DNA from 2 places in the Bacillus atrophaeus genome. Region 2 is predicted to be linked to the other one. Evidence: riboswitches for the same ligand, from Rfam matches in the RefSeq annotation. Region 2 holds a riboswitch; the other holds the start of a gene.

Region 1 (4,428 bases), 540 kb from region 2:
TCAGCCCGGGTGTTATTTAATGAAGGACCGCCAGCAAACGATTATCTATGTGGGGAAAGCGAAAGTGCTCAAAAACAGAGTGCGCTCTTACTTTACCGGTTCTCATGATGCCAAAACCCAACGGCTTGTGACGGAAATAGAGGATTTTGAATATATCGTAACCTCCTCCAATCTGGAAGCGCTGATTTTAGAAATGAATTTAATCAAAAAGCATGATCCGAAATACAATATCATGCTCAAAGATGATAAAACCTATCCGTTTATTAAAATCACTCATGAACGCCATCCGAGACTGATTGTCACCCGCAATGTAAAAAAAGACAAAGGGCGTTATTTCGGCCCTTACCCGAACGTGCAGGCAGCAAGGGAAACGAAAAAGCTTCTCGACCGCCTGTACCCGCTCAGAAAGTGTTCAAAACTTCCGGACCGTGTTTGTCTGTATTATCACCTCGGCCAATGCCTCGCTCCGTGTGTAAAAGATATTTCCGAGGAGACGAACAGACAGCTGGTTGACGAGATCACCCGTTTTTTAAAGGGAGGCTACAATCAAGTCAAAAAAGAACTGGAAGAAAAAATGCACGAAGCGGCTGAAAATCTTGAATTTGAACGGGCGAAGGAGCTCCGCGACCAAATGGCCCATATTGAATCAACGATGGAAAAACAAAAAATGACGATGAACGACCTTGTTGACCGTGATGTGTTCGCCTATGCGTATGACAAAGGCTGGATGTGTGTGCAGGTCTTTTTCATCCGGCAAGGCAAGCTCATTGAACGTGATGTCAGCATGTTTCCGATGTATCAGGAAGCGGATGAAGAATTCCTCACTTTTATCGGCCAATTTTATTCCAAAAACAATCACTTCCTGCCGAAGGAAATTTTAGTGCCTGACAGTGTCGACCAAACCATGATTGAGCAGCTGCTGGAAACAAGCGTACACCAGCCGAAAAAAGGAGCGAAAAAAGAGCTGCTGATGCTCGCGCATAAAAATGCGAAAATCGCGCTGAAGGAAAAATTCTCTCTGATAGAACGTGATGAGGAGCGGTCGATCGGGGCTGTTCAGAGATTGGGAGAAGCGTTAAATATTTATACGCCCCACCGGATTGAAGCATTTGATAACTCAAACATTCAAGGAACAAATCCTGTATCGGCCATGATTGTGTTTATTGACGGAAAACCGAACAAAAAGGAATACCGCAAATACAAAATCAAAACGGTTACAGGTCCGGATGATTACGGCTCAATGAGAGAAGTCGTCAGAAGGCGGTATTCGAGAGTGCTTCGTGAAAACCTGCCGCTGCCTGATTTGATTATCATTGATGGAGGAAAAGGCCAAATTAACGCCGCGAAAGACGTGCTCGAAAATGAACTTGGCTTGGATGTGCCGATTGCCGGTTTGGCCAAGGATGACAAACACAGAACATCGAATTTATTAATAGGCGATCCGCTGGAGGCCATTTACCTTGAACGGAACAGCCAGGAATTTTACCTGCTTCAGCGGATTCAGGACGAAGTTCACCGGTTTGCGATCAGTTTCCACAGGCAAATCAGGGGGAAAAGCGCTTTTCAATCTGTATTGGACGACATCCCGGGCATAGGCGAAAAACGAAAAAAATCGCTATTAAAGCATTTTGGCTCAGTCAAAAAAATGAAGGAAGCAAGCCTTGAAGACATCCAAAAGGCGGGCGTTCCTTCCGCGGCGGCGCAGCTGCTTTATGATAAATTGAAAAAATAACGTTGTCCTTTTTAAAGAAGTCTGATAAAATGTGAACTAATTTCATAAGTTAGATCGTGTAATATGGTGAAGATAGAGGTGCGAACTTCAAGAGTAAGCCTTTGGAGAAAGATGGTTTCTGTGAAAAAGGCTGAAAGGGGAGCGTCGCCGAAGTAAATAAAACCCCATCTGTTTTATTTGCTGGCCGTGCATTGAAAAAATGTAAGGCTGTCAAGAAATCATTTTCTTGGAGGGCTATCTCGTTGTTCATAATCATCGTGATGATTAATTGATAAGCAATGAGAGCGAATTCCTCTCATTGCTTTTTTTATTGTGAACAAAGCGCTCTTTCTCCTCATCCGCACGAACCAAAATGTAAAGGGTGGTATGTATGGGTCTCATCGTACAAAAATTCGGAGGTACTTCTGTCGGTTCAGCCGAAAAAATTCAAAATGCGGCCAATCGCGCCATTGCTGAAAAAAAACAAGGTCATCAAGTCGTTGTCGTGGTGTCTGCTATGGGCAAATCAACAGATTCATTAGTCAGCCTTGCAAAGCAGATTACCGCTCAGCCGAGCAAAAGAGAAATGGATATGCTGCTTGCGACAGGAGAGCAGGTTACAATCTCACTCCTTTCCATGGCGCTTCAAGAACAAGGCTATGACGCGGTTTCTTATACAGGCTGGCAGGCCGGCATCCGCACAGAACATGTCCATGGCAACGCCAGAATTACGGATATCAACACATCTGCCGTTGAAGATCAGCTCAGTGAAGGCAAGATCGTCGTTGTCGCCGGATTTCAGGGCATGACAGAAGAGGGCCAAATCACAACGCTGGGACGGGGCGGTTCAGACACAACCGCTGTCGCTTTGGCAGCCGCATTAAAAGCGGATAAGTGTGATATCTATACGGACGTGCCCGGTGTATTTACAACCGATCCGCGTTACGTGAAATCGGCGAGAAAGCTGTCGGGAATCTCATACGATGAAATGCTGGAGCTTGCCAACTTAGGAGCAGGCGTGCTTCACCCGAGAGCCGTTGAATTTGCGAAGAATTATCAAGTGCCTTTAGAAGTGCGTTCAAGTACAGAAACCGAAGCGGGAACATTAATTGAGGAGGAACCATCCATGGAACAGAATTTAATTGTCAGAGGCATTGCATTTGAGGATCAGATTACAAGGGTTACAGTCTCCGGTCTGGCAAACGGCCTGACGACACTTTCAACTATTTTCACCGCACTTGCGAAACGGAACATTAACGTGGATATCATTATTCAAACAGCGGCAGGCGACAATAAAACCGGCATTTCCTTCTCCGTCAAATCCGAAGACACTGACAATACTGTGGCCGTGCTTGATGAGTATAAAGATGCGTTGAAATTCGACCAAATTGAAACCGAAAGCAAATTGGCCAAAGTGTCAATCGTCGGCTCCGGTATGGTATCTAACCCGGGAGTAGCGGCTGAGATGTTCGCGGTCCTTGCGAAAAAGAATATTCAAGTAAAAATGGTCAGCACTTCTGAAATTAAAGTCTCAACGGTGATAAGCGAAAATGACATGGTGAAAGCGGTAGAAGCGTTACACGATGCGTTTGAACTATCAAAGCAGGCGTCGGTCGTGTAAAGGACAAGCAAAGAGGCGAAGACTGTAAAGTCTTCGCCCTTTTTTGATCAAACAGGATCTTTCATATCCCATTTCACGGTCAGAACCACTTTGTCTGCCCGCTTTTTGATTTGTTCATATGATTCAGCGATCTGGTCATTCATCAATTGAATTTGTTCAGCGATAAAACCTGCTTCAAGCTGAAAGCACGGCTCTTTTTGATATGTAAGGCGATTTGAAACGAGCGGGCCCTCCAGCTCAAACTCAAGCTCCTGTCTCTTGCTGCTGACATTTGTGAGGGTTCCCCAGCCGGCTTCTTCAAAGAAAGCCGGAAACTCTTCCCATGATTCAAGAGGGAACTTGCGGGCTAGATGCTTTCCTGCCCAATACATCATGGATGAATAATCTTGGCCAAGCATGTCTGGGAGGACAATCTCTCGGATCAGTTCGTAGGCGTAGGCGTTGAGTTCAATTTCTTTTAGGTTTTGTATTGATTCTTCATATTTATTCTTCATAACATGTCTCCCCTCTCTCCTTCGTTTATTATAGCTTAAACAGGGGTAAGGTTGACAGAATGATCCTTTATTTCTCGTGAAAAATAAAGGATAAACGTATATTAATAAAATAAAATTTTCAAACCAACTATTTAATTCGGAAAATTGTAATTTATGTACGCGTTTTCTTGACGACCTTTTGAGGGAGGAGTAAAATGAAATTGTCAATAAATCTTAATAAAGTGCTTACAATTGAAAGAAGCGGGGGACAGAGATTTATCACATTTCGCACTTATCAAACTAGGGGGTAAAGTAATGTCTGGGAACAGAGAGTTTTATTTTCGAAGATTGCATTCCTTGCTCGGCGTCATACCGGTCGGCATATTTTTAATTCAGCATTTAGTTGTCAACCAGTTTGCCGCAAGGGGAGCGGAAGCATTCAACAATGCGGCTCATTTTATGGATAGCCTGCCATTCAGGTATGCTTTGGAAATTTTTATTATCTTCTTACCTTTAATTTATCATGCGGTTTACGGCGTGTACATAGCATTTACTGCAAAAAACAATGCAGGCCAGTACAGCTATATGAGAAACTGGCTTTTCGTCATGCAGCGTGTAACCGG
Region 2 (4,428 bases):
GAAATATTAAGATTCCGAAACATCCAAAAAGGGTTGTCGTAATGGCGGACGGCTATTATGGCTATTTTAAAACACTTGGCATTAATGTGGTCGGAGCTCCTGAAAATGTCTTCAAAAACCCGTATTACAAAGGGAAAACCGACGGTGTAACAAACATTGGCGACGGAACCTCAGTTGAAAAAGTCGTCGATTTAGACCCTGACTTGATTATCGTATGGACTACACAAGGCGCCGACATCGAAAAGCTTGAAAAAATCGCGCCGACTGTCGCGCTCAAATATGATTCACTAGACAATAAAGAACGTCTGAAAGATTTCGCCAAGATGACCGGCACTGAAGATAAGGCGGATAAGTGGCTCGCGAAATGGGATAAAAAAGTTGCAGCGGCAAAAACAAAGGTACAAAAGGCAGTTGGCGATAAAACCGTGTCCATTATGCAAGCGAACGGAAAAGCGATCTATGTATTCGGTGATAAATTCGGCCGAGGCGGCAGCATTGTTTACGATGAGCTTGGGCTGAACGCCACAAAGCTGACAAAAGAAAAAGCGATTGATGAAGGCCCCGGCTATACCAGTATTTCTTTAGAAAAAATACCTGACTTTGCAGGAGAATATATTTTTATGGGCCCATGGCAATCAGGCGGGGATGACGGCGGCGTGTTTGACAGCGCGCTTTGGAAGAACCTTGACGCCGTCAAAAAAGATCATGTCTACAAAATTGATCCGATCGGTTTTTATTTTTCTGATCCGATTTCATTAGAAGGACAGTTGGCATTTATTACAGAAAGCTTAACGAAATAACACAGCAGGGCCGCGGTTCACGCGGCCCTTTTCTTTTGAATGGAGCGAAACATTTTTGAATTACATAACCTATTTTATATCCCAATTTATGTTTATCAGCACACTCATTGCTGTCAGTTATTTCGGCGGTCCGTATTTGAGGGGTCCGTTTACTAACGTTCAAATAAAAGCAATTATACTGGCTGCTTTTATCATGGTGCTTATGTTCAGCCTGATGAATCGGTTAAATAAGCGTTGCAGGCCGATTCGTTTCGTGAATAAGATTTTTATTACGTTAGCGGCCATTATGGCGGCTTCCCTTTTGATAGGATTATTAACAAGAGAGATCGTTTTTTAATCATCAAAAAGACGCCTGACACGAATGTCAGGCGTCTTTTATTATACTTATTTTTCCTGCTTGAATTTCTTAGAAACAAACGGATAAATCACGAGACCGACAAAGAATAGTCCGATTCCGAGAATAAATGTGGTTAAATCCGCTGTTCCGGTCACAATAACAAACAGGGAATACACGCAAGCAAGAAGCGCAATAACTCCGTCTCTCACTCTGGAGCCCTTCAGCTCATTATACGTTTCGCCTTTCCATACGAGCTTAAAGCTGTAGATCGCCGAAACGAGGTACGGAATTAAGTACGCCAAAGTGGCCGCTGTTGTTAAAAAGGTAAATGCGTCGCTGATCGTCCGTGATATGACGGAAAAAATAAAGACCTGTGACATGACATTTGTGATAATCAAAGCATTTACCGGGCTTCCCTTTTTATTTGTTTTAGCAAAAAACGCCGGGAAGTCGCCTGCTTTTGCCGCTTGGTACGGCACCTCTGAGCCGAGCAAAATCCAGCCGAGCATCGTACCGAACAAGCAAAGGATCGCAAGCAGCGCCATAATGACGCTTCCCGCGTTTCCGACGATCGCGTAAAGTACATCGACAAACGGTTTTTCTGACCCGACGAGCTTCTCATGCGGAAGCACACCCATCGTAATCATCGTCACAATAATATAAATGCCCAGTGCAATAAGCAATCCGGTAATTGTCGCCCGCTTTACATCCCGCTGCGAGGATGCGCGGCCTGACAGAATGACGGCAGATTCAATGCCGACAAAGGCCCATAAAGTAGATATGGCCGCGTTATGAACCTGGCCGCCAAGCCCGATGCTTGTGCCGTTCTCGCCTTGAATCGGAAAATAAAAGTGACCAAACAACGCCGTTTGAAACACGAATAATCCTGCAACAATAAAAAAGACAAATCCTAAAACTTTTGAAAACGTCGTGATAAAATTCAGTTTGCTTGCTCCGTTTATGCTTGATACAAGAATCGCATGTGTTCCCCAAAGAAGTACCGTGCACACGCCAAACGTCAAAATCTGCCCGAGGGTAACCTCCTGGCTGCCCAGCGCAAACAGCACGCGTTTATCCACTAAAATCGGGAAGAAAGATGTTAAATAACCGGCAAGGCTCGTAATGATCGCCACATTGCTGATCCAGCTTGCCACCCAGTAACCCCACACCATTGTGAATCCGGCGGCATTGCCTTTCTTTCGGTCCTGAAACAGCGCTCTCGCATAGCTTTGCGGTCCTGCTTTCAGCTCAGGCTTGCGAATCGATAAGTGTCCGAAGACGAGAGCGATCATAAGAACGCCGGCTCCCGTTAACAGCCACGCTGATATCGCACCGAGCGGACTCGCAATTTCCGCGAGCGTGCTTGGCAAAGAAAAGATGCCTGATCCGACCATATTTCCAACGACAAACGCCGTTAATAACCAAAAACCCCATTTTTTTGTCTGTTCCATTCCAGTACCTCCAACATTCTTGTAAATACGGACAGAACCCGAGATCATTTTAAAATACAAAAAAAGCCTGAACAAAAGTCCATGCTTAAAGAAACACACACCCTTGATCTCCGGATAGCCCTCCGCGAAAAAGCACGCGGCAGTCCTGCACTTATTCAGATACAGTCCCAGCATGAAGAAGGATCGGCTTTCTTCACACTTCGGCGCTGATGCCTTTTACACATGTTTAACAGCTCCCTGTCAGCCTGGCATGTGTGACTTATCATCCGCGCAACCTCTACCTCACTGAGAAAGAGTGAGGATTTATATATTCATTTACTCAAGAAGGTTATCAGAGAAAGGAAGATCTGTCAAAGGGAACAGATGGAAAAAACGGATAGAGCCAAGCCCTATCCGCTTTTTGATTATCGGTTGTTTTTCTTTTTTTGTACCGCTTCTTGAAGCGGATCATCTTTAAGGGCAGAACCGGCATCGTCAAGCGCGCCTTGGATGACGTTTTTTTCTTTGTCGTCACGTTTGCCTTTATCTTTATTAAAGAAAGCCAAAAGTATCACCTCTTTAAGAAAAATGGGTACACTTTTAATGTGGCTTTTTTCTTAAATAATATACAAATTGTCTTGCATTTACAGCATCGTCTGTTCCTTCATTCTGTTGAAAAAAACAAGGAACTGTTCCAATTCTTCAGCTGAAAAGTCCTTAAACAATTGACTGTATGTCACTTGAAATTGGTCATTTAATTTTTGATAAATCTCCATCCCTTTATCAGTCATAGATAAACGGACAACACGGCGGTCCCCTTGATCCCGTTCCCGTTTAATATATTGCCCTTCGATTAAACGGTTTATCGCTATCGTTGCCGCTCCTGAAGTTAAATCAAGCCGCTTTCGCAGTTCAGAAACGGTCGATGCTTCCCCTTTATCGAGCAGACTTAACATATACATTTGAGTGGGCGTAATCGTCCGCTCTGTCTGAAACAGTTTTTTTCTTACTGCCCGATTCACTTCAAATTGTGTATGAATGATGTCTTTCATAATGCCTTGTTTACCTTTATCCATGTCTTAGCACCTTTGTTGTGTCGTATCTTTACCATAAAGCAATTATAGGGTGATTTTTTCCATTGAAGCAAATGATATGCTTTTGTCGTGACAAAGTTCTGTTGCTCAAACAGGCATTCTCTTGATATATTTGTAATTCAGAGATTTTTGGCAAAAGATAAAAAGGAGAAGCGAGAAATGACAGGGAAAACACACATCATGGGAGGCATCGCTTCTTGTACGGCTATTGCTTATTATTACGGTTATGATCCTGTTCTTATGGCAGCCTCCGGAGCATTTGGGGCATTGGTGCCGGACATATGCCATACAAGAAGCAAAATCGGGAGAAGATTTCCTTTATTATCAAAGATCATCAGCTCAGTATTCGGGCACCGCACGTTTACACACAGCCTGCTGTTTATGCTGATTATGTTTTTTATCATCACTACATATATTCCGAACCAAAGTATTCAGGCCGGGTTAATGGTCGGAATGGCGAGCCACCTGCTGCTTGATGCGTGGACGGTTAACGGCATTAAGCTGTTGTTTCCGTCAACCATCCGCATTCGGCTTCCCTTTTATATGAGAACAGGCAGCTTTTCAGAGCAGCTTGTATTAGCGGGCTTGACGATTATTTCGTGCTATTACTTCTATGAGCTGTTCCACGGGCACATGGGAGCCGCTTTTTCATTGCCTGGCGCAACTTTTTTTAGTAGCTTTACATAAGGACACTTATTTTCGTGCCAATGCTTGAACGTGAGGAGCCATACATATGAAAGGAACCTTTTTTAAAAATCAGTGGTTTT

Evidence for each region. A riboswitch is a leader RNA that binds a small molecule or an ion and turns the genes downstream of it on or off. The one in region 2 is predicted to bind lysine.
Region 1: another riboswitch for lysine. It lies ahead of AAHT65_RS21250 (aspartate kinase); the one in region 2 lies ahead of AAHT65_RS02550 (amino acid permease).

What each region holds. Positions count from the first base shown of each region.
Region 1 is NZ_CP154443.1:4,205,874-4,210,301, reverse strand. It holds gene uvrC (excinuclease ABC subunit UvrC) at 1-1,732, shown strand, start outside; lysine riboswitch at 1,798-1,977, shown strand; gene AAHT65_RS21250 (aspartate kinase) at 2,103-3,332, shown strand; gene AAHT65_RS21245 (YslB family protein) at 3,380-3,826, opposite strand; gene sdhC (succinate dehydrogenase cytochrome B558) at 4,121-4,428, shown strand, end outside.
Region 2 is NZ_CP154443.1:470,938-475,365, forward strand. It holds gene AAHT65_RS02540 (iron-hydroxamate ABC transporter substrate-binding protein) at 1-800, shown strand, start outside; gene AAHT65_RS02545 (hypothetical protein) at 856-1,137, shown strand; gene AAHT65_RS02550 (amino acid permease) at 1,185-2,588, opposite strand; lysine riboswitch at 2,696-2,876, opposite strand; gene sspJ (small acid-soluble spore protein SspJ) at 2,993-3,133, opposite strand; gene AAHT65_RS02560 (MarR family winged helix-turn-helix transcriptional regulator) at 3,212-3,643, opposite strand; gene AAHT65_RS02565 (metal-dependent hydrolase) at 3,821-4,348, shown strand; gene AAHT65_RS02570 (LTA synthase family protein) at 4,395-4,428, shown strand, end outside.